2 regions of the Amycolatopsis sp. NPDC051373 genome follow, and region 2 is predicted to be linked to the other one. Evidence: riboswitches for the same ligand, from Rfam matches in the RefSeq annotation. Region 2 holds a riboswitch; the other holds the start of a gene.
What was found. A riboswitch is a leader RNA that binds a small molecule or an ion and turns the genes downstream of it on or off. The one in region 2 is predicted to bind cobalamin.
Positions count from the first base shown of each region.

Region 1: linked by a shared signal. The riboswitch ahead of metE (5-methyltetrahydropteroyltriglutamate--homocysteine S-methyltransferase) and the one ahead of AB0383_RS10625 (hypothetical protein) in region 2 are both predicted to bind cobalamin.

Region 1 covers NZ_JBFBAE010000010.1:216,927-231,614, forward strand. Annotated here, with positions in the region: gene AB0383_RS20815 (cyclopropane-fatty-acyl-phospholipid synthase family protein) at 1-1,017, shown strand, start outside; gene AB0383_RS20820 (LCP family protein) at 1,134-2,336, shown strand; gene AB0383_RS20825 (GNAT family N-acetyltransferase) at 2,435-2,959, shown strand; gene AB0383_RS20830 (peroxiredoxin) at 2,989-3,450, opposite strand; gene AB0383_RS20835 (diguanylate cyclase) at 3,524-5,380, opposite strand; gene AB0383_RS20840 (cytochrome P450) at 5,635-7,104, opposite strand; partial or broken gene metE (5-methyltetrahydropteroyltriglutamate--homocysteine S-methyltransferase) at 7,264-9,520, opposite strand; cobalamin riboswitch at 9,615-9,830, opposite strand; gene AB0383_RS20850 (ribonucleotide-diphosphate reductase subunit beta) at 9,919-10,992, opposite strand; gene AB0383_RS20855 (ribonucleoside-diphosphate reductase subunit alpha) at 11,063-14,044, opposite strand; gene AB0383_RS20860 (acetoacetate decarboxylase family protein) at 14,288-14,688, opposite strand, start outside.
Region 2 covers NZ_JBFBAE010000005.1:18,222-32,909, forward strand. Annotated here, with positions in the region: gene AB0383_RS10590 (hypothetical protein) at 1-154, shown strand, start outside; gene purF (amidophosphoribosyltransferase) at 381-1,907, shown strand; gene purM (phosphoribosylformylglycinamidine cyclo-ligase) at 1,938-3,008, shown strand; gene arfB (alternative ribosome rescue aminoacyl-tRNA hydrolase ArfB) at 3,064-3,480, shown strand; gene AB0383_RS10610 (GNAT family N-acetyltransferase) at 3,477-4,220, opposite strand; gene AB0383_RS10615 (VanZ family protein) at 4,412-5,068, opposite strand; gene AB0383_RS10620 (Gfo/Idh/MocA family oxidoreductase) at 5,327-6,223, opposite strand; cobalamin riboswitch at 6,267-6,402, shown strand; gene AB0383_RS10625 (hypothetical protein) at 6,455-7,069, shown strand; gene AB0383_RS10630 (CbiQ family ECF transporter T component) at 7,059-8,135, shown strand; gene AB0383_RS10635 (ATP-binding cassette domain-containing protein) at 8,132-9,730, shown strand; gene AB0383_RS10640 (ECF transporter S component) at 9,727-10,512, shown strand; gene AB0383_RS10645 (3-hydroxybutyryl-CoA dehydrogenase) at 10,546-11,400, opposite strand; gene AB0383_RS10650 (DUF3073 domain-containing protein) at 11,504-11,692, opposite strand; gene AB0383_RS10655 (hypothetical protein) at 11,900-12,796, shown strand; gene AB0383_RS10660 (asparaginase) at 12,777-13,715, opposite strand; gene AB0383_RS10665 (aerial mycelium formation protein) at 13,712-14,278, opposite strand; gene AB0383_RS10670 (folate-binding protein) at 14,328-14,688, opposite strand, start outside.

The sequences.
Region 1 (14,688 bases), on a different contig from region 2:
CACCGCCTCGGCGCCGACGCGAAGATCGGCTTCGGCGAGTCGTACATGGTGGGGGACTGGACCGCCGAGGACCTCGCGGGAGTGCTGACGCCGTTCGCCGAGAAGCTGGCCACGGTCGTGCCGCCGTTCCTGCAGCGGTTCCGACGCTTCGCCGAGCGCGTGCAGCCGGCGCACGAGGAGAACACGATCGAGGGGTCGCGGTCGAACATCCACCGGCACTACGACCTGTCCAACGACCTGTTCAGCGCGTTCCTCGACGAGTCGATGATGTACTCCTCGGCGCTGTTCGGCCCGGGCGACAGCCTGACGCAGGCCCAGCACCGCAAGCTCGACAGCGTGCTGGACTACGCGGGCGTGCGCGAGGGCAGCGAGGTGCTGGAGATCGGCACCGGCTGGGGCGAGCTGTCGATCCGCGCGGCCTCTCGCGGCGCGAAGGTGACGTCGCTGACCATCTCGCAGGAGCAGAAGGTGCTGGCCGACGCGCGGATCGCCGAGGCGGGCCTTTCCGACCGCATCGACGTGCAGCTGTGCGACTACCGCAACGCCACGGGCCAGTACGACGCCGTGGTGAGCGTGGAGATGATCGAGGCCGTCGGGCAGTCCTACTGGCCCACGTTCTTCGCCACGATCGGCAAGCGGCTGCGCCCGGGCGGGCGCTTCGGCCTGCAGGCCATCACGATGGACCACGACCGGATGCTGGCTGCGGCCAGGTCGTACAGCTGGATCCACAAGTACATCTTTCCGGGCGGCATCATCCCGTCGGTGCAGGCGATCGAGGACGGCATGCGCGACAACACCCGCCTGAAGCTGGCCGGGATGCGCGAGTTCGGCCAGGACTACGCGCGCACGCTCAAGCTTTGGGGCGAGCGGTTCCACCAGCGCTGGGACGACATCCGCGGCTTCGGCTTCGACGACGTGTTCCACCGGATGTGGGAGTTCTACCTCGCCTATTCGGAGGCCGGGTTCCGTTCGGGGCACATCAAGGTACACCAGTTCGGGTTCGCCGACCCCCGCTGAGCAGGCCGTTCCTCGCCGGATGAACCTGCACCAGGTGCCGCACGTCCTTTGTTGGAGGACGTGCGGTTCACTGGGCCGCACGAGTTTTGCCGGATTCGGGGATTGGGTGAAAGCCAATGACGTACGGAGGCGACGACGGCAGGCGGCGGGTGCCGCCCCGGCCACCGCAGCCCGCCGCACGCCCGCGGCAGCATCAGCGGGCACAGATGATGCCGCTGCCGGGCACGAGCAGCAGCCCGTACGACGCGCGAACCAGACCGATGGGCTCGCGCGGCGAGGCTCCCGTGCCCCCGCCGCCAGCACCGCCCCGGCATGCCCCGCCCCGGCAGGCCCCGCCACCCGGACCGGCTCCGCGCCGGCGTCGCCGGTGGAGCTTCGGCAAGGTCCTGATGACCTTGGTGCTGCTCTTCGTCGTGTTCCTGGGCGGGATCTGGGCGTACCTGGAGTTCTCCATCAACCGGGTCGACGCACTGGCCGACTACGACGGCCGTCCCGCTGCCGCGTCGGGAACCAACTGGCTGATCGTGGGCTCCGACAGCCGCGACGGGCTCTCGGCCGCGGACGAGGAACGCCTGGCGACCGGTGACGTCGCGGCGGCCGGCGGCGGGCAGCGCACCGACACGATCATGATCGCGCACATCCCGGACAACGACACAAAGCCGACGTTGCTGAGCCTGCCGCGCGACTCGCAGGTGAAGATCCCGGGCCACGGCACGAACAAGATCAACGCCGCGTTCTCGCTCGGCGGCCCCGCGCTGCTGGTGAAGACCGTGGAAGGCGCCACCGGCCTGCGCATGGACCACTACGCGGAGATCGGCTTCGGCGGGTTCGCGAACATCGTCGACGCGATCGGCGGGGTCGACATGTGCGTGGACAAGGAAATGCACGACACGTTCACCAACATCGACATCAAGGCCGGCTGCCAGACGCTGGACGGGCGCGAGTCGCTCGGGTTCGTCCGCATGCGCCACAGCAGCGCGACCCCGCGCTCGGACCTCGACCGCGTGGCCAACCAGCGCAAGTTCATCGGCGCTCTCGTGAGCCAGATCGCGAGCCCGGGGACCTTGCTGAACCCGTTCGACTTCTTCCCGCTGCTGTCCTCGGCGCCCGACGCGCTGACGATGGACTCGGGTGATCACGTGCACAACCTGGCCGGCCTGGCGATCGCGATGCGCGGCATCTCGTCCGACGGCGTGCTCACCGGCACGGTGCCGGTCACCGACGGCTCGGCCGAGCACTGGGACAAGACGAAGTCGGCGCTGCTGTTCGACGCGCTGAAGAACGACACCCCGGTGCCGCCCACCGCCGTCGTCAACTAGCACCGCTCAGCAGCATCGACCGCTGGGGCCCGCCGGAAAACGGCGGGCCCCAGCGTTATTTTGATGTCGCAATGCTGTTGCGGTGCCACCATGAGGACATGGACACCCTCACCGACGGCGTGGTCACCCTCAACCGCTGGCGCTCCGAAGACCTCGACGTGCTCGTGGACACGGTCTCGGCGTCCCGCGAGCACATCGGCGCGTGGCTCGTCTGGGCCACCGACGGCTACGGTCCGGCCGAAGGCACGGAGTTCCTCACCGGCACGGCCGAACGCTGGGAGTCGGGTGAGGCGCGGGAGTACGGCATCCACACCGCCGACGGCACGCTGGCCGGCGGCTGCGGCCTGATGCGCCGCGACGACGGCCGCGAGATCGGCTACTGGCTGGCGAAGCCGTGCACTGGCCGCGGCTTCGCCACGCGCGCGACCGCCCTGCTCGTCGCCGAGGCCTGGCGCCTGGGCGCGCCCCACGTCGACATCCTCCACGACGAGCTGAACACGAAGAGCGGCGCGATCCCGGCCCGGCTGGGTTTCACCTTGCACCACAAGGAAGCCGCCTCCGACGCGCTGGCCCCGGGGTGCTCGGGCAACGACTTCGTGTGGCGCATCCAGCGGCCGGGCTGACCGGGAATCCTTGCCGGGCAAGGAAAGTCTCAGGAGACGTTTTTGCGCTCGCGCAGCACCTTCAACGCGCGGTCCGCGTGGGCGGTGAAGTTCAGCTCGCTCTTGATCACGTCGAGCACGCGCCGGTCGGTGTCGATGACGAACGTGGTGCGCTTGGTGTGCAGCGGGATGAACTTGCGCCACGCGCCGAACTGCTTCGCCACCACACCGTCCACATCGGACAAAAGCGGGTAGTCGAACCCGTTGGCGGCGGAGAATTCCCGCTGCTTGGCCACGGCGTCCGGGCTGATGCCCACGCGCTGGGCGCCCACCTCGGCGAACTCTGCGGCCAGGTCGCGGAAGTGGCAGCTCTCGGCGGTGCAGCCGCTCGTCATGGCGGCGGGGTAGAAAAACAGCACGACGGGGCCGGACGTCAGAAAGTCCGACAATGTGCGGTCGTCGCCCTGGTCGTCGGAGAGGGTGAAGTCGGGCGCGAGGTCGCCGGTGTCCATCGGGGTCCTTTCGGTCGGGTCCGCGGGAGATGATCCTCCTCGGTGTTCGCCGGCCGCGCCGCAGGTGGACGGGTCAGCCCGCGTGGCGCTCGATCATCTCGTCCACTTCGTCGCCCGTGGCCGAGTCGGCGACGAACGAACCACGCGCGGCGAGCACGCCGAGCTGGCGCAGCCGCGCCGCGTGCTCTGCGCTTCGTACCCCTTCGGCGCCGATGCGCAGGTTGAGCTCCTTGCCGCGCTCGACCAGCTGACGAAGGTGGCGCATGTCGGCCTCCGCGGCGCCGTCGGCGAGCGCGTCGACGACCGGGCCGCTGAGGATGACGTGCCGAATGGGCAGGCTGTGGCGGGGGATGAGCTCGAGGTCCGCTGAGCCGGAGATCGTGAGCACGAGCTGGGCGCCGAGGTCGGCGAGCACGGTGAACGAGTCGTGCACCTCGCCGTTGTCGTCGAACATCGACTCGCGGTCGGTGCACAGGCGCAGCGCACGGGCCGGCAGGTCGTGGCGGTCGAGCTGCTCCTTGACCAGCATCACGAGCTCGTCGTCACCGGCGAGGCGCTTCGGCAGCCGGATGCAGACGTCGGGCGCGGCGTCGCCGAACCGCTCGCGCCAGCGCGCCGTGGCCGCCAGCGACTCGGCGAGCAGCCACTTGCCGAGCGGCACCGTCATGCCGGTGGACTGCGCCAGCGGGTAGAAGTCCTCGGAGTCGAGCTCGCCCTTCTCCGGGTGGTTCCACCGCAGGCCGGCGTTCACGGCCGCGATCTCGTCGGGCTTCGCGAGTTTCACGGTGGGCTGGTAGATCAGGGAGAACTCACCGTTCTCCAGCGCGCCCGCGATCACTGCGCCGAGCTGGTAGCGACTGCGGTCGCGTGCGTCCTCGTCCGGGTCGAACAGCATCCACTTCGCCTTGCCGTGTTCCTTCGCCCGGTGCAGCGCGAGTTCCGCGGCCCGGCGCAGCTCGATGTGCCCGCCGTCGCGGCACGCGCCCACGACGATGCCGACGCTCGCGCTCACCCCGATCCCGTGGCCACCCAGGTAGACCGGCTCGTTGAGGTCCTCCAGCGCGCGGTCCACGAGGTTCACCACGTGCTGCCGTGTGAGGTCCTCGCCGCGCAGCAGCACGGCGAACCCGTCGCCGGACAGGCGGGCGACGTACCCGTCGTGGTGCCCGGTGAAGACCGCCGACAGCTTGCTCGCGACCTCTTTCAGCACCTCGTCGCCGACACCCGCGCCGAGGCCGTCGTTGATCACCTTGAAGCCGTCGAGGTCGAGGTACACCAGCGCGATCTGCTCGGTGCGGGGCGCGGTGAGCGCGGCCTCGACGCGGGTGGTGAACGCCTGCGAGTTCGGCAGACCGGTGAGCGGGTCGTGCACGTTCTGGTGCATCAGGCGTTCGCCGAGCAGGTGCAGGTCGTCGGCGTCGGCCGCCATCAGCACCGGGAAGTGGGTGTCGGGCCGGTCGCCGGGCAGCCACGCGAGCGTGACGTTGGTGGTGAGGCCGCCGTCCTCGCTGTGGTCGAGGCGGATGCCGCGCTCGGTGACCTTGCCGATGTCGGTGGTGATGAGGCGTTCGAGGCCGGCGCGGATCCGCGTGGCGCCGTGCTCGGTGGCGGCCAGGTCTGCGAGGTGCCTGCCCCTGAGCCGATCCTGGGTCGAGCCGAGCAGCTTGGCCAGCGCGAGGTTGACCTCCATGATCACGCCGGAGGGGTCGGCGAGCGCGATCCCGATCGGGGCGGTGGAGAAGAGCGTGGTGAAGCGCAGGACGGCGGCTTCGTACGCGGGGGTCGCGAACTCCGCGACCTCCTGGGCGAAGGAGAGCAGGAGACGCTCCAATTCCGCGGGCGGAAGCGTTACTCCTTTCGTGTCGGTCAGCGTCGTCGCGAACTTGCGCGCGACATCGACCAACCCTGGCGCGGCACCAGGCTCAGGCACACTCCACCTCTTCATGCGCGGACAAAAGCCAGCTCAGACCCGGTGTGAAGGTTCAGGGACCCACACTAGGTATGAGTTGGCCGTGAGTGATGCCACGGCATCATGCGCGAAACGGGGTGTCTACCGGCTGAACGAGTGACGACCCATACACAAATGGTGACGTGATGTCACCTTGAGTGCTCGAACGTGTTTTTCCAGTTCGTCCGATTCCCGTTGCTTCGGCACTGTCGGCTCCCCGCCTCCCGCAGCGTCCGTCAACGATATTCGAGGCGCACCGGCAGTCCGTCGGCGGGGACCGGCAATGACACGTAGTCCCAGCGTGCGGTGTAGTCCTGGGGCACGGACCAGCGGAAAGTCCGCAGCATCTCGTGCATCAGCGCCTTGACCTCGAGGCTGCCGAAGTGCAGCCCGATGCACTTGTGCGCGCCGCCGCCGAACGGCATCCACGCGAACCGGTGCGACTTGTCCTCGCGCCGCGGCTCGGCGAACCGCTCGGGGTCGAAGCGCATCGGGTCGGTCCAGCAGTCGGGGGTGAAGTGGTTCAGCGTCGGCGAGACGCCGACGAGCGTGCCTTCGGGGATGAAGTGACCGAGCACCTCCGTGTCCTTGGTGGTCTTGCGGGCCATCGACGGCACCGGGGCCCGCAGTCGCAGTGATTCCTTCATCACGAGGTCGAGCGTTTCCAGGCTTTCCAGCGCCTCGATGTCCGGCACGTCGTCGCCGAGCGCGAGCGACTCCGCGCGGGCGCGTTCCTGCCACTCCGGGTGCTTGGCCAGGTAGTAGGCCATGGCGCTGCTGGTGATGGTCGTGGTGTCGTGCGCCGCCATCATCAGGAAGATCATGTGGTTCACGATGTCCGCGTCGGTGAACCGGTCGCCGTCCTCGGTGGTGGCGGTGCAGAGCGCGGCGAACAGGTCGTCGCCGCCCGCGCGGCGCTTTTCCGGCAGGGTCTCGCCGAAGTAGCGCTCCAGCAGCCGCCGGCCGCGCAGGCCGGCGGACCAGCGGCCGCCGGGCACGGGGTAGCGCACCAGCGCCGTGCCCGCGCGCACGGTGTTCACGAACGCGCGGTTGATCCGCATCGCGTCGCCGGGCGAGTGCATGTCCATGAACACGCGCGTCGCCACGTCGAGGGTGAGCTGCTTGAGCGCCCAGTACAGCCGCGGCCGCGTGCCGCCGGGCCACGCCTCGACGCCGGCGCGCAGGGCCGGGCCCATCTGCCCGACGTAGCCGACGAGCCGCTCGCGCGTGAACGCGCTCTGCATGATCCGCCGGTGCAGGTGGTGCTCGCCGAAGTCGAGCAGCATGAGGCCGCGGTCGAAGAACTTCTCGATGAAGAACTTCCAGCCCTCCTGCGAGAACGCCTTGTCCTTGTTCACCAGGGCGATCTGCGTGGCCTCGGGGCCGGACAGCGAGACGATCCGGCGGCCGAAGCCACCCATCCACGAGACGGGACCGTACTTCTCGTAGCGGCTGAAGCTGAAGTCCAGGCCGAAGCGCATCATCTCCAGCGCGTGGCCCACGACCGGCGGGCCGTCGTCGCCGAGCACCGGCTTCAGGCCGCTACCCGCGGGTGGCGCCGCGAGTTCGCGCACTGGGTAGGTGGCCGCTTGCCAGCGCTGGTCGACGGTGCGGGGCAGCGGCATGGACGTGAGCGTGGGCACGCGCTCACGCAGGCTCTCGGCGACCTTGCCGACCTTGCCGACTTTGCCGACTGCGCTCGTCATGGCGACCTGCCTTCGCTGGCGGAACCCCGGTCCGACCTCCACCGTGCCGCGCTGTTGACCGAATGACAATACCTTCGGCCGGCTCCATCCGGGTGATCCTTGACGTAGATCGGTGCCGGGCGGTGGTTCGCGCCGCCCGGCACCGGATCTACGGGTTGTTCAGTCCTGCTCGGCGCGGACCTGGCGGGCCGCCGCGACGAGGTGGCGCAACGCGGGCTCCACCTCGGCGTAGCGGCGCGTCTTGAGGCCGCAGTCGGGGTTCACCCACAGCCGGTGCGCCGGCATGGCGGCGACCGCCGTGCGCAGCAGGTCCGCGACCTCCTCGACGCCCGGCACGCGGGGCGAGTGGATGGCGTAGACGCCGGGGCCGACGCCGCGCGCGAACCCGCCGGCCGACAGGTCGGCGAGCACCTCCATCTTCGAGCGCGCGGCTTCGATGCTGGTCACGTCGGCGTCGAGGCCGTCGATCGCCGAGAGCACCTCGCCGAACTCCGAAATAACACATGTGCGTGTGGATCTGGGTGCCCTCGGCGGCTCCGGCCGTCGCGACGCGGAACGCCCGCACCGCCCAGTCGAAGTAGGACTCGCGCCCGGCCGCGCGCAGCGGCAGCAGCTCGCGCACGGCCGGCTCGTCGACCTGGATCACGCGCACGCCCGCGGTTTCGAGGTCGGCCACCTCGTCGCGGATCGCGAACGCGACCTGGAGGGCGGTGTCCGCGAGCGGCTGGTCGTCGCGCACGAACGACCACGCGAGGATCGTGACCGGGCCGGTGAGCATGCCCTTGATCGGCTTGTCCGTGCGGCTTTGCGCGTACCGCGCCCACGGCACGGTCATCGGCCGCGGGCGCGAGACGTCGCCGTAGAGGATCGGCGGGCGGACGCAGCGCGAGCCGTAGGACTGCACCCAGCCGTGCTCGGTCGAGGCGAACCCGGCGAGCTGCTCGGCGAAGTACTGCACCATGTCGTTGCGCTCGGGCTCGCCGTGCACCAGCACGTCGAGGCCCAGCTCCTCCTGTAGCCGCACCACGCGGTCGATCTCGGCGTGCATCTGGGCCACGTACGCGGCTTCGTCGAGCGTGCCTGCACGGTGGGCGGCGCGCGCCTTGCGGACGTCGGTGGTCTGCGGGAACGAGCCGATCGTGGTGGTCGGCAGTGGCGGCAGGCCGAGGGATTCCTGTTGCACGGCCGCCCGTTGCTCGTACGGCTCCCGCACGGCGTCCTCGCGCTTCAGCGCCGTCAGCCGCTTGCCCACGGCCGCGTCCGCCGGGTTTGTCGCGCGGTCAGTGACGGCCGCCCGCGCCGCCGACAGGTCCACCGGCTCGCCGCGCAGCGCCCGCCCGAGCAGCACGACCTCCGCGACCTTCTGGTCGGCGAACGCGAGCCAGCTCCCGAGTCGTGAATCGAGGGTCTCGGCCTCGACGTCGTAGGGCACGTGCAGCAGCGAGCACGACGTCGAGACGCTCACGTGCCGCGCGGTGCTGGCCAGCCGCGCGGCGCGTTCCAGCGCCCGGTCCGGGTCGGTGCGCCACACGTTGCGCCCGTCGACGACGCCGGCGAGCACCTCCTTGTCGCGCAACGCGCCTTCCGCGGCCACAGCGTCCACAAAGGACTCGTCGGTGACGAGGTCCACGGCCAGCGCCTCAACGGGGGAGCGGGCCAGCACGCCCAGCCCGCGGCCGAGCCCGCCGAAATACCCGGCGACGAGCAGCTTCGGCCGGTCCTCGGCCTTGGCCAGCACGTGGTACGCGCGGGTCAGCGCGTTGAGCTCCTTCGTGGTGCGGTCACCGGCGAACGCCGGCTCGTCGAGCTGCACCCACTCGACGCCCTCGGCCTTCAGCGCGGCGAGCAGCTCCGCGTATGCGGGCAGTAGCTCGTCGAGCAGCTCCAACGGTGCGAAATCCGGTTGTGTCGCCTTGCTGAGCAGCAGGAACGTGACCGGCCCGACGAGTACCGGCCGCGTCTCGATCCCCAGCTCCCGGGCCTCGCGCACCTCGTCGAGGGGCTTCGTGCACGACAGCGTGAAGCGCGAGCCGGGGCCCAGTTCGGGCACGAGGTAGTGGTAGTTGGTGTCGAACCACTTCGTCATTTCGAGCGCCGGCTCGTCCTGTACGCCGTGCGCGGCGGCGAAGTACGTGTCCAGCGATGAGAGGCCGAGGCGCGTGAAGCGCTCCGGCAGCGCGCCGAACAGCTCGGCGGTGTCGAGCACGTGGTCGTAGTGCGAGAACGTGCCGGACGGGATCGACTCCAGCCCGGCGTCGCGCAGTCGCGACCAGGTCCGTGCGCGCAGTTCGCGGCCGGTGGCGAGCAACTCCGCTTCGCCGGTGGTGCCCGCCCAACAGCGCTCCAGGGCGCGCTTGAGCTCCCGGGCCGGGCCGATGCGCGGGTATCCCAGGATGGTGGTGCCGATGGTGGTCACAGGCTCTCTCCTCGCGAGCTCGCCAACGAGCCCGGACACGCGAGAGCCGCGTTCGGTCAGGCCGTGTCCCACGGGGCCCGGACTCACGCACGCCGTCGGCGCACGTGCCACGGGCAGGTCTTCGGACTCGTGGGCGTCGACCTCGCGCCTACTCGCCGTCGCTTCCCAGGCTCGCGCCCAGTGCTTGACCACGAAATCGTGGTGACGGCTTTCGTTCCCACTCACCGCTGCGGGGCAGTCCCGGATTCACACCGGATTCCCTGTTGCCTCACCGGCACGACCGAAAAAAGCCCGGCCACGCCCTGGCGAACCTGTGGCGTGGCCGAGCCTAGCGGGTCGGGGTTGCGGGCGGCACAAGCCGCGCCCCGGTCCCAGAGTCCGGGATCAGTCCGCTGTGATCAATCCCAGTCCAGCGCGCCGCCCGACTGGTACTCGATCACGCGGGTCTCGAAGAAGTTCTTCTCCTTCTTCAGGTCCATCGCCTCCGACATCCACGGGAACGGGTTCTCCGTCTCCCCGAAGATCGGCGCGAGGCCGATCTGCTGGGCGCGCCGGTCGGTGATGAAGTGCATGTACTGCTCGCATAGCTGCGCCGAGAGGCCCAGCATGCCGCGCGGCATGGTGTCGCGCGCGTAGCGGACTTCCAGCTCGCACGCGTCCTGCAGCATCTGCCGGATCTCCGCCTGGAACTCTTCGGTCCACAGGTGCGGGTTCTCGATCTTGATCTGGTTGATGCAGTCGATGCCGAAGTTCAGGTGGATCGACTCGTCACGCAGGATGTACTGGTACTGCTCGGCGATGCCGACCATCTTGTTGCGGCGCCCGAGCGAGAGGATCTGCGCGAAGCCGGTGTAGAACCACATGCCCTCGAAGATCACGTAGAACGCCACGAGGTCGCGCAGGAACGCCTGGTCGGCCTCCGGCGTGCCGGTCTCGAAGTCCGGGTTCTCGAGGTTCTGCGTGTACTTGAGCGCCCACGCGTCCTTCTCGGAGATGGACGGCACCTCGCGGTACATGTTGAACAGCTCGCCCTCGACCAGGCCGAGGCTTTCGCAGATGTACTGGAAGGTGTGCGTGTGCACGGCTTCCTCGAACGCCTGGCGCAGCAGGTACTGACGGCACTCGGGGTTGGTGATCTGGCGGTACACGGCGAGCACGATGTTGTTGGCCACCAACGACTCCGCGGTGGCGAAGAAGCCGAGGTTGCGCTTGAGCATCTGGCGCTCGTCCTCGGTCAGGCCGTCAGGCGACTTCCACAGCGCGATGTCGGCCTGCATGGCGACCTCGGTCGGCATCCAGTGGTTGTTGCATGCGGCGAGGTACTTGTCCCACGCCCAGCGGTACTTCATGGGCAGCAGCTGGTTCACGTCTGCGCGCGCGTTGATCATGCGCTTGTCGTCGACGTTGATCCGGGCGGCGCCGACCTCGATCTCGCCGAGGCCGGTGGCGTCCGTGGTCTCCACGTTGGTCATCAAGAGGCTCCAAGAAAAGGCTCGCCGGCGGTGCGGCCGGTTCGCGCCGGTCGCACCGCCGGCGAGGAGGTCACTGGCAGGCTTCGCAGTCGGGGTCGTCGATGCGGCAGGCGGCGCCTTCGGTGGCGACGAAGTCGATGTCGTCGACCTTCGGCATTTCCTTCGGCTCGGCGGGCTTGGCGGCCGGGACCGCGGCGGGCACGGCCGCGGCGGGGCTCGCCGGGACAGCGGCCGAGGGCGACGGCACGGGCGCAGTCGCCGGGACCGGCGTCGAGGCCGGAGCAGCGGCGGCGGCCGGGGCGGCCGAGACCGCGTTCAGCTTGCCGTCGGTGCCGCGCAGGGTGCTCTTCTCCACGTGCGTCGCCGACTGCGCGCGCAGGTAGTACGTGGTCTTGAGGCCCTTGTGCCACGCGTAGCGGTACAGCTCGTCGAGCTTGCGCCCGCTCGGCGCCGCGATGTAGAGGTTCAGCGACTGCGCCTGGTCGATCCACTTCTGCCGGACCGAGCCCGCGTCCACGATCCACTTCGACTCGATCTCGAACGCGGTGGCGTAGAGCGCCTTGAGGTCGTCCGGCACGCGGTCGATCTGGCCGAGGCTGCCGTCGAAGTACTTCAGGTCGCTGACCATGACCTCGTCCCACAGACCGCGGGCCTTGAGGCTCTTGACCAGGTGCGGGTTCACCACGGTGAAGTCGCCCGACATGTTCGACTTCACGTACAGGTTCTGGAACAGCGGCTCGATCGACTGGCCGACGCCGGAGATGTTGGAGATCGTCGCGGTCGGCGCGATCGCCATCACGTTGGAGTTGCGCATGCCGACGGTCTTCACTCGCTCGCGCAGCGGCGCCCAGTCCAGCGTCGTGGAGGTGTCGACGGCGAGGGCGTCGCCCTGGCGCGCGTCGATCAGCAGCTGCATCGAGTCGATCGGCAGGATGCCGCGGCTCCACAGCGAACCCTCGAACGTCTGATACTGGCCGCGCTCCTCGGCGAGGTCGGTCGACGCGGAGATCGCGTAGTAGGACACGTGCTCCATGCTCAGGTCGGCGAACTTCACCGCCTCCTGCGAAGCGAACGGAACGCCGATCTCGAACAGCGCGTCCTGGTAGCCCATGATGCCCAGGCCCACCGGGCGGTGGCGCAGGTTGGAGCGGCGCGCCTCCGGGATCGTGTAGAAGTTGATGTCAATCACGTTGTCGAGCATGCGCACGGCGGTGCGCACGGTCTTCTCGAGGCGCTTCGTGTCGAGGCCCGCGGGCGTCACGTGCTTGAGCAGGTTCACCGAGCCGAGGTTGCAGACCGCGACCTCGTCGATGTTGGTGTTCAGCGTGATCTCGGTGCACAGGTTCGAGGAGTGCACCACGCCGACGTGCTGCTGCGGCGAGCGCAGGTTGCACGGGTCCTTGAACGTGATCCACGGGTGGCCGGTCTCGAACAGCATCGTCAGCATGCGGCGCCACAGGTCGACGGCGCGCAGGCGGCGGAAGACCTTGATCTCGCCGCGGTCGGCGGCGGCCTCGTACTCGCGGTAGCGCTCGGCGAACGCGTTGCCGTAGAGGTCGTGCAGGTCCGGCGTCTCGTTGGGGGAGAACAGGGTCCACTGCGCGTCGGCCTCCACGCGGCGCAGGAACTCGTCCGGCACCCAGTTGGCCGTGTTCATGTCGTGCGTGCGGCGGCGGTCGTCACCGGTGTTCTTGCGCAGGTCGAGGAATTCCTCGATGTCCACGTGCCACGTCTCGAGGTACGCGCACGCCGCGCCCTTGCGCTTGCCGCCCTGGTTCACGGCGACGGCGGTGTCGTTGGCGATCTTGAGGAACGGCACGACACCTTGCGACTGGCCGTTGGTGCCCTTGATGTGGGCGCCGAGGCCGCGCACCGGGGTCCAGTCGTTGCCGAGGCCGCCCGAGTACTTGGCCAGCAGCGCGTTGTTCTTGTACGCCTGGAAGATCGAGTCCAGGTCGTCGTCCACAGTGGTCAGGAAGCACGACGAGAGCTGGGCGCGCGTGGTGCCCGAGTTGAACAGCGTCGGCGTCGAGGCCATGAAGTGGAACGTGGAGAGCAGCTCGTAGAACTCGATCGCGCGGGCTTCGCGGTCGTCCTCGCGGATGGCCAGGCCCATGGCCACGCGCATGAAGAACGCCTGCGGCAGCTCGAAGCGCGTGCCGTTGTGGTGCTGGAAGTACCGGTCGTACAGCGTCTGCAGGCCCAGGAACCCGAAGTCCAGGTCACGCTCGGCGTGGATGGCCGCGGTGATCTTGTCGAGGTCGAACGTGAGCAGCTCGCCGTCGACGAGCTCCAGCTCGACCGCGCGGCGCAGGTAGGCGCGGAAGTACGCGGGGTACTCGGCGGTCATCTCGTCCTGGCTGGCCAGGCGCGCGCGGCCGGCGAGGTAGCTCAGGGCCTCTCCGCGCAGCTTGTCCAGCAGGAGCCGCGCACTCACGTACGAGTAGTTCGGCTCCTGCTCGACGAGCACGCGGGCGGCCATGATCTGCGCGAGCGCGAGCTCGTCGGCGCTGATGCCGTCGTAGAGGTTGCGCTTGGCCTCGGCCAGCACCGGCTCGGCGGACACGTCCTCGAGCCCGGCCACGGCCTCGCCCACCACGTGGGACACGCGGGCCCAGTCGAGCGGCCGCAGCGAGCCGTCGGTGCCCTTGACGCTGATCGCGGCCTCGGCGGGCGCCGGCGTGGCGGCATCGCGGGCCTTCGACCGCTCCTCGCGGTAGAGCACGTAAGCGCGGGCGACCTTGTGGTGCTCACCGCGCATCAGGGCGAGCTCGACGAGGTCCTGGATCTGCTCGATGTGCAGGGCGGGCTCGGGGCCGGCGTGGCGCAGCAGGGAAGCCTCGACCTGCTCGGTCAGCTCGGCGACGACGTGGTGCACGCGCGAGGAAGCGGCCGCGTCGCCGCCCTCCACGGCGAGGAAGGCCTTGGTGAGGGCCACGCTGATCTTGCCGGCGTCGAACGGCGACACACTGCCGTCGCGCCGGATCACGCGGACCGCGCTCGGAGCCGAGTCCGCCGACGAGGGCGGACGCTGACCGGTTTCCACTGACATGCGGGTCTCCAACGAAGTCGAAAATGGGCGCGCTTCATCGGCGCACGGCCTCACAAGGCCGTGCGCTGCTGTTTCTCAAATCGGCCCGGCTGCCCTTCCTGAGCGGTCTCCCCGTCGCTGGGGGCTGCCGGTCCACAGAGACTACATCTAGGGGTTCGGGCTCGCACGTGCCCCAAGGGGTGGCGTGTCGCGGGCTCACCCTCGCGGGTTAGTCGATCACTCAGAGCGGCTGGTCGGGGCGGTTCAGCCGCCGAAGAGGAGGGTGAAGTCGCGCAGGCTCGCGCTCACGATCGGGCGACGTCCGGCCAGGAAGCCGAGCGGTCCGGTGGGGTTCACGGACCAGTCGGCGGCGGCCGCGTGCGGCTTCGCACGCGACGTGACCAGGCTGCGCTTGAGCCGCCCGCCGAGCGTCTGCGCGATCTCGAACCGCGCGGGCAGCGCGGCCGGCAGCCCGGCGCGGCGGGAGAACGCGGCGGTGGCGATCCAGTCGTCGCCGGTGGCCGCGGTGAACTCACGGTCGCCGCTGAACTCGAGTGTCGCGAGGTCCTTCGGGATGCCCCACAGCTCGCGTCCGCCCGCGAGCGAGGCCTCGCTGTCGACCCAGATGTCGGTGATCGACGCGGTGAGGCCGCCGCGCACGGCAA
Region 2 (14,688 bases):
CGAGAAGTGGCTGTGGCGCCGCCGCGGTGAAGTCGCCGAGGTGCTGACCGAAGTGCTCGCGCTCCCCGATGAGGAGACCAAGGCGCTCGCCCCCGCCAAGGGGTGCTGGGTGCCCGGGCGCGGTGGCACCTCGAAGTGGCTCGCGGCCCGCTGAGACACCCTTGATCTTCAGGCCCCGTGCGATGTGGACAGCCACGTCGTGCGGGGCCTGGTTCACGTTCGGGGCCGAGAATCGGGATCCACAACGCGAGCACTGCTCTCCCTGGAGCGGTCGTCACAAGCCCGTGAAGTGGGGAGAACCACGTCGCGCACGGCCAGACCCGGCTTAACACCCCTTACACTTGGACTTGGCCCGCCCACGTCTTCTTGGGAGCACCTCGGTGGTTTCCGACCCCTCCGCCCGTCCTGACCAGCCCGAACCGGAACCCCGCGAGGAGTGTGGCGTCTTCGGCGTCTGGGCTCCCGGGGAAGAGGTCGCGAAGCTGACCTACTACGGCCTGTACGCGCTGCAGCACCGCGGGCAGGAGGCGGCCGGCATCTCGGTCTCCGACGGCTCGCAGATCGTGGTCTTCAAGGACCTCGGCCTGGTCAGCCAGGTGTTCGACGAGCAGGTGCTGCAGTCGCTGCAGGGCCACATCGCTGTCGGGCACTGCCGCTACTCCACGACCGGCGCCACGATCTGGGAGAACGCGCAGCCGATCTTCCGCACCACGGCCACCGGCAGCGGCCTGTCGTTCGCACACAACGGCAATCTCGTCAACACCGCCGAGCTGCGCGACCGCACGAAGGCCGCCGGCCTCAAGCCGCACGCGGGCCTCACCGGCTCGTCCAGCGACTCCGACCTCGTCTGCGGCCTGCTCGCCGCCAACGCGGCCGACAAGGGCATCGAGGCCGCGGCCATGGAGCTGCTGCCGACGCTGAAGGGCGCGTTCTGCCTGGTCTTCGCCGACGAGAACACCCTCTACGCCGCCCGCGACCCCCACGGCGTGCACCCGCTCGTGCTCGGCCGCCTGGAGCGCGGCTGGGTCGTGGCGAGCGAGACGGCCGCGCTGGACATCTGCGGCGCGTCGTTCGTGCGCGAGGTCGAGCCGGGTGAGCTCATCGCCATCGACGCGGAAGGCCTGCGCTCGTCGCGGTTCGCGAACCCGGAGCCCAAGGGCTGCGTGTTCGAGTACGTCTACCTCGCCCGCCCCGACACCACGATCGCCGGCCGCAGCGTGCACGCCACGCGCGTGGAGATCGGCCGCCGGCTCGCCGGCGAGCACCCGGCCGACGCCGACCTGGTCATGCCCGTGCCGGAGTCCGGCACGCCGGCCGCGATCGGCTACGCGCAGGGTTCGGGTATCCCGTACGGCACCGGTCTGGTGAAAAACGCCTACGTCGGGCGCACGTTCATCCAGCCGTCGCAGACGATCCGCCAGCTGGGCATCCGGCTGAAGCTCAACCCACTGCGGGACGTGATCCGCGGCAAGCGCCTGGTCGTGGTCGACGACTCGATCGTCCGCGGCAACACGCAGCGCGCGCTCGTGCGCATGCTGCGGGAGGCCGGCGCGCTCGAGGTCCACGTGCGGATCGCTTCGCCGCCCGTGCGCTGGCCGTGCTTCTACGGCATCGACTTCGCCTCGCGTGCCGAGCTCGTGGCCAACGGCGTCGACCTCGACGGCATCCGCCGCTCGATCGGAGCCGACTCGCTGGGCTACATTTCGCTCGACGGCCTGGTCGCGGCCTCGGAGCAGCCGAAGTCACGCCTGTGCACCGCGTGCTTCTCCGGCGAATACCCCATCGACCTGCCGGACGACGCGTTGATCGGCAAGCACCTGCTGGAAAGCATGGATTCGGTCAATGGCAAAGCGACTCCGGTCAGCCCGGCCGGGTACGGTGCCGAAGACGCCGTCCGGCGTCCCTAGTCAGATTTGTCCAGTAGGGAGTCCGCTTCCGTGAGCGAGTCCACGAGCGCCACGTACGCAGCCGCCGGTGTCAGCATCGAAGCCGGTGACCAGGCCGTCGAGCTGCTCAAGCCCCACGCCGAGCGCGCCACCCGCCCCGAGGTGCGCGGTGGTGTCGGCGGGTTCGCGGGGCTGTTCTCGCTCAAGCTCGACAAGTGGAAGGAGCCGGTGCTCGCGTCGTCCACCGACGGCGTGGGCACCAAGATCGCGGTCGCGCAGGCTCTGGACAAGCACGACACCGTGGGCATCGACCTGGTGGCCATGGTCGTCGACGACCTGGTCGTGACCGGCGCCGAGCCGCTGTTCCTGCAGGACTACATCGCGGTCGGCAAGGTCATCCCGGAGAAGATCGCGGCGCTGGTCGGCGGCATCGCCGAAGGCTGCGTGCAGGCCGGTTGCGCCCTGCTCGGCGGCGAGACGGCCGAGCACCCGGGCCTGATGGGCGAGCACGACTACGACGTGTCGGCCACCGGCGTCGGCGTGGTCGAGGCGTCCGCGCTGCTCACGCCCGAGAAGGTGCGCCCGGGTGACGTCGTGCTGGCCATGGGTTCCTCGGGCCTGCACTCCAACGGCTACTCGCTGGCCCGCCACGTGCTGCTCGACATCGCGCGCATGCCGCTCGAAGGGCACGTCGAGGAGTTCGGCCGCACGCTCGGCGAGGAGCTGCTGGAGCCGACCAAGATCTACGCCAAGGACTGCCTGGCGCTGGCCGCCGAGACCGAGGTGCGCACGTTCGCGCACATCACCGGCGGCGGCCTCGAGGCCAACCTCGCGCGCGTGATGCCGCGGGGCCTCGTCGCACGGCTGGAGCGCGGCACGTGGACGCCGGCGCCGGTGTTCGCCCTGATCGGGCAGCGCGGCAAGGTCGAGCGCGCCGAGCTGGAGAAGACGTTCAACATGGGCGTCGGCATGGTCGCGATCGTGTCGGCCGAGGACGTCGACCGGGCGCTGGCCGTGCTGACCGCGCGCCACGTGCCGGCGTGGATCCTCGGCGACGTGCAGCCGGCCGACAACCCCGACGGCCCGCGCGCCGTGCTCTCGGGCGACCACCCGAGGTTCTAGAAACGCGGTTGTCGCGGCTGGAAGACTGGACAGCGTGGCATCAGTAGCAGAGGACGTGGTGGTCGGCTCCCGGTTCGTGATTCCGGCGGCCGAGTTGAGCGAGCGCTTCTCCCGGTCGTCCGGACCGGGCGGGCAGGGCGTGAACACCACCGACTCGCGCGTGGAGCTCTCGTTCGACGTCGCGCGGTCGGCGGTGATCCCGGAGTCGTTGCGCGAGCGGATCGTGGCGCGGCTGGCGGGTCGCCTGGTCGACGGCGTGATCACCATCGCGGCCAGCGAGCAGCGTTCGCAGCTGCAGAACCGCGACGCCGCGCGTGAACGCCTCGCCGACCTGCTGATCAAGGCTTCGGCGCCGCCGCCGGCCAAGCGGCGTCCCACCAAACCCTCCCGGGGTTCGAAGGAACGCCGCCTGGCCGCGAAGAAGCGCCGCAGCGACGTGAAACGCGGCCGCGGCGGCCGGTTCGACGACTAGCTCACCGACAGGTGCACGCACTCGCCGGCCGGCTGGTAGCCGACGCGGCGGTAGACCGTGGCGATGCCCAGATCGCCCGGGGTGAGGAAGGCCGTGGGGCCACCTCGCTCGTGGACCAGACGCGTGAGATGCGCCGTGATCGCCGCGGCGATTCCCCGGCGGCGGTAGGCCTCGGCGACGGCGATGCCGGCGATCTCGGCCGCGCCGTCCACGATGTCCAGCGCGAACCCGCCGCCGATCACCGCGCCCGTCGCGGTGTCCTCGGCGCGCACGGCGCGGTCGCCGAACGAGCGGGTGCTCGCCAGTTCGGCGTCGGACACCTCCGGGGACTCGCCGAAGGCCACGTTCTGCGCCGAACGCAGGCTGCGCAGGTCGGCGTCCGTCTCCGGAACACGGAGCACGATCCCGGCGGGTGCCGGGTGGTCCACGAAGTCGGCCGGGGTGCAGGTCATGAGCGGGATGCGCCGCTCGAGCGAGTACCCCTGCGCGACGAGGAGGTCCTCCAGGCCGGGCGCGGCTTCGGTGAAGAACTCCAGCCGGGGCTGCAGGCCGCGGCCCGCGTACGCCTCGGTCAGCGCGGTGATCTCCGCCGGTGACGGCCCGGCGCCGTCATCGGGGATCGCGTAGTTGAGCATCGGGTGGCCGGTGGTGCGGGAGAAGGTCGCGAGGAACGGGCCGATCCGTTCGACGTCACGGCCTCGGGGCGCGGTGGCACGGACATGCGCCTGAAGGGCGGACATGCTGGGTGATCCCTTTCGGGGTCGAAGGAGACCCACGCGCGCTGCCGAGAAGGGCAGGGCATGGGAGGACGGCTGACGGGCTCGCGTCAGGCTTGACCTCGGCCGTCGCGAGCAGCGGCAGCAAACATAGGCGTTCCTTCGTCCGAAGATCCGAGAGCTTCCAGTGTCCCAGCTGGGGCAACCGATTTAACTCAGCGCCGTTCGCGGTGGCCGATCCCGGCGTAGCGCGTGTCCCACACCGAACGCGGCACGCGCAGGCGGACAGGCGCGTTGCAGACGGTCCGCCGCACCTGCTGCGGGATCGCGACCACGGGCACCACGTCGAAGTAGCGCCAGCCGCGGCGGGTCAGGGCGGCACCGAGCGTGGCGCCGATGGTGTTGAGCAGCACGTCGTCGGTCGAGGTCACGCGGCCGCTGTGGATGAGGAACTGCGTGACCTCCACCAGCACGGACGCGCTCAAGGCGGTGAGCGTGATCCGGCTGATCGACCGCAGCCGGCGCAGGCGCAGCGGCACGAGCGCGCCCAGCGGGCACAGGAGAAGCAGGTTGCCGACGACTTGCCAAAGCGATCCGTCGTCGGACAGCGCGGCGGCGAGGTCGGCACCGGGCACGAGATCGAGGGTGCTCCCCGAAGCGGCGCCGACGGGCATGATGACCAGGCAGAGCACGAGCGCGCCGATCGTCACCGCCGTCACGTCGACGGCCGCGGTCGCCGACGCGTGGCCGAGGCTGATGCTGCTTCTTCGCCGCCTCCGCGCGGCGAGCAAGGGCCAGCAGAGCAGCGCGTACGGCAACGCGATGGCCGTGATCGGGATGATCCCCCAGAAAGCGCGCAGCAAGGCGCCCATGCGCTTCCCTTCTCGAACCCCTCTGAACTGCTTCTTCCCGCCCTCCCAAGATCAACCTTCGCATTGCCGGTTCGAGTCGGCATGCTCAGCGGGCCGCACTATTCGGTGATCTTTCCGGTGGCGCGAAACGGCTTCCCGTGGTTCGGTCGAGGCGCGGACCGTCCATAGTGGATGCTGTGGACAACCCTGTGGAAGGATTTCGCCGACTTGGTGAAAAGCCTTGTTTCACAACGGAAATCAAGGGTTCGAGCCTGTGTACTACCCGGCGAGCTCGCGCGCCTTCCCGATGAGCGCGGACAGGTGCAGGCCACGGTGGACGTCGCACGGATGCGTGGTCGTGCCACTCGCGACCATGGCCGCGAAGTCGTCCAGCAGTGCCGTGTAGGACTCCCCGGCGGTGCCCGGTTTGCGACCGAGCGTCCGGTAGCCGTGCTCGCCGTAGACCGCGACCTCGACCACGCTCGGCTGAACCGGCAGTCGCAGCGACAGCGTCGCGGTGCTCGTGGCGCCGCCCTCGTGGGCGAACATCAGCTGCCACAGGTCGTCGGGGCCACGGTGAGCCGCGAGCACGTCGGTGATGCGGCCGAGGGCGGCGTCGAGCAGGTCGAACGCGTGCGGGCCGATGTCGGCGAGCGCGCCACCGGCCGCGTCGAGGCGCCAGGCCGAGGTCGAGTACTGCCCGCCGAGCAGCGCGCCCGACAGCCAGCGCGCGCCACCGCCGCGCCAGCCGCCCGAGGCGGCGAGGCCGTCGAGCCACTCGCGCGTCTGCTGGGAGAACCGCAGCGTGAGCATCACGAGCGACGCGACGCCGGCTTTGTCCACGGCGTCGGCCAGCCGCTGGGCGCTCGCCAGGTCGGCGGCGATCGGCTTCTCGAGGATCAGGTGCTTGCCGGCCTCGGCCGCGCGCGTCGCGATCTCCGCCTGCACGGCGGGCGGCACGGCGAAGGCGAGGGCGTCGACCAGCGAGAACAGCTCGTCGAGGTCGTCGGTGCCGACGGCTCCGTGGGCCTCGGCCAGCGGACGGGCGCTGGTGATGCGGCGCGCCCACACGGCGGTGAGCTCGGTGCCGGGGTGTTCGGTCAGGCCCGGCGCGTGCACCGTGGTCGCCCAGGGACCGGTTCCGACGAGGCCGATGCGCAGCTGTCCGACGTCCACGCCCGGCAGTGTAAGTGTGTCCGGCGCCGCTTCCGGCGGGTACCTCCGGTGGGTTAACGTCGGTCAGCTGTACACCACGATCGGGGGAAGCCGGTGGGAATCCGGCGCTGACCCGCAACCGTGAGCGGCCGCCCGTGCGGCCGTGAGCCGGATCGCCCGCCGTGGTCCGATTCGATGCGAGGTTCATCAACGATGCGGTTGTTCCCTGTCTTTTCTGCCCGGCTCCTTGCCGTGGCCGCGCTCCTGGTCACCGCCGGTCTGTCCGGTGCGAGTCCCGCCACCGCGACCGTGCCCGGCAAGGGCGCCGCGGGGTACTGCCCCGACGCCACGGGCGTGACGGTGGTCGTCGACTTCCAGGACCTCGGTGGCGACACCCTGATCCGCTGCGCGCCCGGGCCGCAGGCCGACGGCGTGGCGGCCATGCAGAACGCGGGCCTCGACATCGCGGGCGTCGGCAAGTACGGCCTCGCGCTGATCTGCAAGATCGAGGGCAAACCGGCCGACCAGTCGTGCTCGGGGATGCCGCCGGAGAGCGCGTCGTGGAGCTTCTGGACGGCGACCGACGGTGGCAAGTGGGCTTCGAGCCAGGTCGGCGTGCAGGGCTGGAAGCCGCCGGCGGGGAGCTTCGAGGGCTGGTCGTTCGCGCACAAGAAGTCCTTCCAGGACTACCCGCCGCCGCGGGTGGCGCCGGTGCGGAAGGCCAACGTGCCTGCGCCCGCGGCCGCGGCCACGGATTCCGGCGGCAGCGGTTTCCCGTGGAGCCTGGTGATCGGGCTCGTCGTGATCGCGGTGCTCGTCGTCGCGGGTGTGGTCGTCGGGCTGCGGCGCAGGCGTGCTGCCCGGTAACGCGCGGGCTCTGCACCCGGGCGCGTGGTGGGTGTGGGCGCTCGCGCTCGCCGTCGCCGCCAGCCGCACCACCAACCCGCTGCTGCTCGCGCTGGTGATCGCCGTGGCCGGGTTCGTGGTGGTGAACCGCCGGGGCGACGCGCCGTGGGCGCTGGCTTTTCGGGTGTACGCGCTGGTCGCGGGCGTGATCGTGGTGTCGCGCGTGCTGTTCCGCATCCTCAGCGGCGGCGAGGACGGCGGCCACGTGCTCTTCACGCTGCCGACGATCCCGCTGCCCGCCGCGGCCGCCGGGATCGAGCTGCTGGGGCCGACGTCGGCGGAGGAGCTGCTCGGCGGCTTTTACGACGGGCTGCGGCTGGCCACGATCGTGCTCTGCGTCGGCGCCGCCAACGCGCTGGCCAACCCGAAACGCCTGCTCAAGGCCGTGCCCGGCGCGTTGGCCGAGGTCAGCACGGCCGTCACGGTGGCGCTTTCGGTCGCGCCCCAGCTGGTGGAGAGCGTGCAGCGGGTGCGGCGCGCGCGACGGCTGCGGGCGGCGCGCGGCCGGGGGCTGAGGTTCGTGAAGGGGGTTTTCGTGCCGGTGCTCGCCGACGCGATGGACCGCTCGCTCCTGCTGGCGGCGGCCATGGACTCGCGCGGCTACGGCCGGCGTGGCTACCTCGCGCCGCGCGTGCGGGTGCTGATCGCGACCTGCGTGCTCGCGGGGCTGTTCGGGGTCGCCGTCGGGGTGTACGGGGTGCTCGACGGGTCGTCGAGCTGGCTCGGCGTGCCCATGCTGGTGGCGGGCTTGGCCGTGGCGTCCGCCGGGTTCGTGCTGGGCGGACGGCGGATCCGGCGGACGGCGTACCGGCCTGATCCGTGGCGGCTGCCGGAGACGTTGGTGGTGCTGTGTGGGGTCGCGTCGGCGGGGCTGCTGCTGGCTTCCTCGCCGGCGCAGCTGGCCACGTCGGTGAGCCCGCCGAGCTGGCCGACGTTGCCCTTGCTGCCGGCGTTGGCCGTGTTGATCGCGGCGTTGCCGGCCTGGCTCGCGCCGCGGCCACTGCCCGTCGCCGAGGTGGCTCGATGATCGAGTTTTCACAGGTCACCGTCACCTACGACGGAGCTTCCTCGCCGGTGCTGCGCGGCGTCGACCTCGTGGTGGAGGAAGGCGAGCTGTGCCTCGTGGCCGGGCGCACGGGGGTCGGCAAGTCGACTTTTCTCGGCGCCATCAACGGGCTCGTGCCCCACTTCACCGGCGGGACCCTGGCCGGGCGCGTGCTCGTCGACGGCCTGGACACAGCCACGCACCTGCCGCGTGAGCTGGCCTCGGTGGTCGGCGTCGTGGGGCAGGACCCGCTCGCCGGGTTCGTCACGGACACCGTCGAGGAAGAGCTCGCATACGCGATGGAGCAGCTGGCCGTGGCGCCCGACGTGATGCGCAAGCGCGTCGAGGAGACGCTCGACCTCCTGGGCATCGCCGAGCTGCGCGACCGTCCACTTCGGACGCTTTCGGGCGGCCAGCAGCAGCGCGTGGCGATCGGGTCCGTGCTCACGGCGCACCCGCGCGTGCTCGTGCTGGACGAGCCGACGTCCGCCCTCGACCCGACGGCCGCCGAGGAGGTGCTGGCCGCGATCACGCGGCTGGTCCACGACCTCGGCACGACGGTCGTCGTCGCGGAGCACCGGATGGAGCGCGTGGCGCAGTACGCCGACCGGCTGCTTTACCTGCCCGGCGACGGTTCCGTGCGGTCCGGACCGCCGGCGGAGGTGGTCGCGGACGCCGACGTGGCGCCGCCGATCGTGGAGCTCGGCCGCTTCGCGGGGTGGTCGCCGCTGCCGCTCTCGGTGCGGGACGCGCGGCGGCGGGCCGGGCCGTTGCGGGAGCGGCTCTCGTCGGTGACCCGCCCTGCCGCGGCCGGCGTGCCTACGGAGGACGCGCTCACCGCGCAGGGGGTGCAGGTGCGCTACGGGGGCGTAATGGCCGTGCGTGGGGTGGACCTGCGGCTGGGCCGGGGCGAGGTCGTTGCGCTGATGGGGCGCAACGGGTCCGGCAAGTCTTCGCTCCTGTGGGCGCTGCAGGGCAGTGGGCCGCGCTCGGGTGGAACCGTCGACGTGCTGGGGGCGGACCCGGCTTCGGTGCGGCCGCGGGCGGCGCGGTCGCGTGTCGGTCTGGTGCCGCAGACGCCGTCCGACCTGCTGTACCTCGACTCCGTGGCCGCCGAGTGCCGGCAGGCGGACGTCGAATCGGGCGCCGCCGCGGGCACGGCCCGGGCGTTGCTGGACCGGCTGGTTTCGGATGTCTCCGCGGATGCGAACCCTCGTGACCTCTCGGAAGGACAGCGGCTCGCGCTCGTGCTGGCCGTGCAGCTGGCGGCCGCGCCGCCCGTCGTCCTGCTCGACGAGCCCACGCGCGGCCTGGACTATCCCGCGAAGCGCCACTTCGCCTCGGTGCTGGCCGCGTTGGCGGCCGAAGGTCACGCGATCCTGCTGGCCACGCACGACGTCGAATTCGTCGCCGTGGCCGCGCACCGCGTGGTGGTGCTGGCCGAAGGCGAGGTCGTGGCCGACGGCCCGACCTCCGACGTCGTCGTGTCGTCCCCGGCGTTCGCACCGCAGGTCGCGAAGGTCCTGGCGCCGCAGGAATGGCTGACGGTCGCCGAGGTCGAGCAGGCGCTGAGGTGACCGACTTCCTCGGCCCGGCCGTGCGGATCCGGCTGCGAACCGCCGCCGTGCTCGTGGTTGCCGTGGCACTCGGCCTGGCAATGTTCTGCTGGCCGCTCTTCGTGTCCACGCCGCCTTCGGGCCACACCGCCGACGCGCCGTTCATCTTCATGGCGACGCTGCCGGTGCTGATCCTGATCGTGCTCGCCGAACTTTCCAGCGGCGGTCTCGACGCGAAGGCCCTGGCCCTGCTCGGCGTCCTGTCCGCCGTCGACGCGGCGCTGCGGCCGCTCGGCGCCGGCACGGGCGGCATCGAGCTGGTGTTCTTCCTGCTCGTGCTCGCCGGCCGCGTTTTCGGCCCGGGCTTCGGCTTCGTGCTGGGCGCGACCTCGCTCTTCGCGTCCGCGCTGCTCACGGGCGGCGTCGGGCCGTGGCTGCCGTTCCAGATGCTCGCGTCTTCACTGGTCGGCCTGGGTGCGGGGTTGCTCCCGCGGGGCGTGCGCGGCCGCTGGGAAATCGCGCTGCTCGCCGCCTACGGTGTGGTGGCCGCGTACTTCTACGGGCTCGCGATGAGCATGTTCACCTGGCCGTTCCTGGCGGGCACGTCGGCTTTGGACTTCGTGCCGGGTGCGCCGCTGGGCGCCAACCTGCACCGGTTCCTCGTCTTCACCGTGCTGACGTCCACGCTCGGCTGGGACACGGGCCGCGCGATCACCAACCTCGTCGCGATCCTGGTCCTGGGCCCGGCCATCCTCACGATCCTGCGCCGAGCGGCTCGGCGAGCGGCGTTCACCCGGCCCTGAGCGAACGCCCGGCCTCGTCGAGCCCGTCGAAAATCAGTAGGTGTAGAAGCCCCGACCGGACTTCTTGCCCATCAGGCCCGCGTCGACCATGCGCAGCAGGAGCGGCGGGGCCGCGTAGAGGGGCTCCTTGAACTCGTCGTACATCGAGTCCGCGATGGCCTTCACCGTGTCGAGGCCGATGAGGTCCGACAGGCGCAGCGGGCCCATCGGGTGGGCGGTGCCGAGCTCCATGCCGCGGTCGATGTCCTCGGCGGTGGCGAAGCCGGACTCGACCATGCGGATCGCCGAGAGCAGGTAGGGCACCAGCAGCGAGTTGACGATGAAGCCGGCGCGATCCTGGGCGCGGATCACCGTCTTGCCCAGCGCCCCGGCGTGCTCCTCGGCGCGGCGGGCCGTGTCGTCGCCCGTGAGCAGCGACGGGACCAGCTCCACCAGCGGCAGCACCGGCACGGGGTTGAAGAAGTGGATGCCCACGACCTGCTGTGGCCGGTTCGTGGCCATGGCGATCTTCACGATCGGGATCGACGAGGTATTGGACGCGAAGATCGCATCTTCCCGCGAGACGATCTTGTCGAGCTGCCCGAACACGTCGACCTTGGCCTGCTCCTGCTCGAGGATCGCCTCGATCACGAGGTCACGGTCGGCCAACTCGGCCAGCTCCGTGGTGAAGCGCAGCCGACCCAGCGCCGCGTCGGCGTCCTCGGCCGACAGCTTGCCGTTCTTCACGCCCCGCTGCAGCGACCTCTCGATGCGCGCCTTGCCGGCGTCGAGAGCAGGCTGGCTGACCTCGGTGATCACCACGTCGAAACCCGACTTGGCGTGCACCTCGGCGATGCCCGAGCCCATCTGCCCGGCACCCACCACGCCGACTCGCTGAATGTCTGTCACCGGCTAGCTCCTTCGTCACGCAGGCACAGAAAATGGGCAGCACGCGACGCGCGAGGGTGGTGCCGGGCCGTGCCCGGACTCCACCCTCGCGTATCGCGTCTGCTCAACGCCGGTATTCGTCGTACCCGTCGTCGTACGGGTCCTCGTACCGGTTGTCGTCCTCGTGCCCGTTGCTGGGCGAGGAATCACTTGACAGCTCGCGCTGCAAAGCATCGAAATCGGTGTCGTGGGAGCTGTACTTGAGCTCGCGCGCCACCTTCGTCTGCTTGGCCTTAGCCCGGCCGCGCCCCATGGCTCGACCCCCTCGCACAGGGGCGGGGCGGCCGGGGGAATCGGCGGCCCCGCATCGTCTCGACAGTTCTTTCCTGGTCACACCGTACCGTGTCCCGGGGGTTCGATGCGACGTGGCACGGTGTGCCGGTGGCGACAGTGTCCGCCGGACGCCGGTTACCGGCCTGTCGGGGGTGATCCGCGCAGGTGGGCGTGCCACGATGCTCAGGTGCTCCGTCCCTTCGTGGCGTATCTGAGGGTGTACGAACCCCTGCTCGCGCTCGGTGACCCGCCCGACGACCGCCTGCGTGAAGCGGTCGCCGCGGCGAAGCTGCGCCGGGCCGCGATCGGCGAACGCGAGCAGGCTGTGTGGCTCAAGTCACAGGCTGCCGCGCCCGCCCGGTTGCTGCCCGCGGAGCTCGCCGACGGCCGGCCCGCGCCGAGCTTGCTGACCGACGTCCTCGTGCTCGACCCGGCGGAGGTGCCGGCCGGCCACCCCGGCACCGGCCCGTTCGTCTGCCCGCTCGAACTGCGCGCCCGCGCGGCCGCCGCGCTGGTGACGTTCCTCGGCGACGCGACCCCGGCGTTGAAGAACGCCGTGCTCGACGCCGGCGGGGTCTCAGCCGACCGCGCCCGCTCGCACACGAAGGCCGCGATGACCGACCTGACCACGGCCGCCGCCCACACGCTCACCACCACCTGGACCGTGCCGCTGCCGTGGTTCGTCCTCGTCGACCCCGACGAGCGCAAGCTCGTCCTCGGCTCCGGCCAGGACGATCCGGTGCGCGAGCTGTCGTGGCGCATGTCGATGTCCGACGCGCTGACCCGCGCGGCCGAGGCCGGCGAGCTGATCGAGGCCGCGTTCGGCGACTCCGGTCCGGGCCGCGTGCTGTCGCAGACGCGCCAGTGGCTGGAGAGCTTCGACCCGGACTCCGTAGTGGAACTGGACTACGGCGGCCTGGTGCAACTGTTCGCCGATGCGATCCTCGAGTCCGACACCACGGCCGAGGAGGTTCACGACATCCTCGAGGCCCTGCGCACCGGCAACGTCGAGGAGCTGGCCGAGCTGTTCTCCGAGCTGCGCGAGTTCTGGGGCGACCTCGCGGCTAGGGAGCGCTCCAACTGACGAGCAGCCGGCCCACGGGCCGGCCACCACCGAGCACGGGCGGGTTCGCGAGGGCTTCGAGGTCGGAGACGTCCACGCCCAGGTGCGCGAGCACGGCCACGGCCAGCGGCGCGCAGCCGCGCTTCGCGCCGTCCGACATCTTCAGCGCCACCGCCGTGCCGTCGGCCAGCGCGAACGCCAGCACGCCCTCGGCGCCGATCTTCGACAGCAGGCCTGGCACCGCGCCCATCAGCGCGGTGTCCTCCCGGTCCGTGCCGGCGACCAGCCACGGGTGCGCGCGCATGGCGTCGGCCACGCGCAGTTCTTCGGACCCCGCCGAAGCCTGCACCAACCGGCCGAACGCCCGCGCCAGGCCGGTGAGCGAGTAGGCGAACAGCGGCGCACCGCAGCCGTCGACGCCGGTGGTGGCGATCGGTTCCCCGGTCAGCTCCACCACGGTGTCGGCGAGCGCCTTCTGCAACGGGTGGCCCGGCTGCTCGTAGCCGTCGGTCGGCCAGCCCGCGGCGACGCAGGTGGCGAGCATCCCGGCGTGCTTGCCGGAGCAGTTCATCGTGACGCGCAGCGGCTCGGTCGCCGCGTACATCGTCGGCTCGTGCAGCGGGTACGCGGGCGGGCAGGCCAGCGCCGACTCGTCGAGGCCGGCCGCCGCGAGCATCGCCGCGACGCGCTCGACGTGACCGGGTTCGCCGGAGTGGGAACCGCAGGCCAGCGCGAGGTCCGCGCCGTCGTAGTCCAGGCCGGCGCGCAGCATGCCGACGCCCTGCAGGGGTTTGGTGGACGAGCGCGGGAACACCGGACTCATCACGTCGCCGACCTCGTGGATCACGCTGCCGTCCGGGGCCGTGATCACGAGCGAACCGCGGTGCACGCTTTCCACGAGGCCGGACCGCTCGACCTCGACGAGAACCGGTTCTGTCACTCTTCGGTGCGTCCCAGTTCGGAGTCGAGCAGCTCGTCGACGGTCGCAGAGCCGCGCTGGTAGCGGGCGGCGATCTCGGCGTTGAGGGTGTCCATCACGCCTTGCACCTGGCGCCGGAACGTGGACACCGAAGACTCCTCGGTGGCGTAGGTGTCGAGCGCGGAGGCGAGCTTGCCGTCGGAGAGCGTGCCGACGTCGGTGAGGTCCGTGTCGCCGATCAGCGCCTCGGCGTGGCGGCGGTGCTCGCCGGCGCGCGAGGGTTCGAGCTGCTGGTGGCGCCCGGAACCGGTGGCGGGGCCGAGCGCGTTGTCGGCAAGGATCATGGCTAACTGGTCGACGATGCTGTTGACGCCACCGGACGACCGGCGCTGCTGTTCCGCGCGCACGATGTCGATCCGCGCGTGCAGCAGCCGGCGCAGGTACGAGAGGTCGGTCTCCTCCTGCGCGGCCTCGTCACGGCGTTCGCGCAGCACCGGCAGCGGCAGGTCGCCGAGTCCGGTGAGGTATCCCGGGGCGAGGACGCGGTCGATCCGCCGTCGCCCACCGGGACGCACTTCGATCACGGGCACATCCTGCTCTAGATTCCCCGACAATGCTACCGCCGGGTTCGCTTCAGCCCCGCAACCGTTGCGCGGCCTCCCGACCAGGGGCGGCGTGCTCACCCGGCACGGAGTCGGGGTCCACGATGGCCTGAACGATGCGGTCAGTGTTGTTTTCAGAGTTCTCGGCCGCGTCGTCTTTCCCCAGTCCGGCCAGCAGTTCCGCGCCTGCGGGCACGGAGCGCTTGACCAGGGCCAGCGCGATGGGGCCGAGCTCGTGGTGCTGCACGACGGTGCCCACGCGGCCCACCACACGTTCGCCCAGGCGCACCGGGTCACCTGTTTCGGGCGTGATCTCGGGTGAACCGTCGAGATGCAGCAGCGCGAGGTAGCGCGGCGGGCGCCCGACGTTGTGCACCTTCGCGACGGTCTCC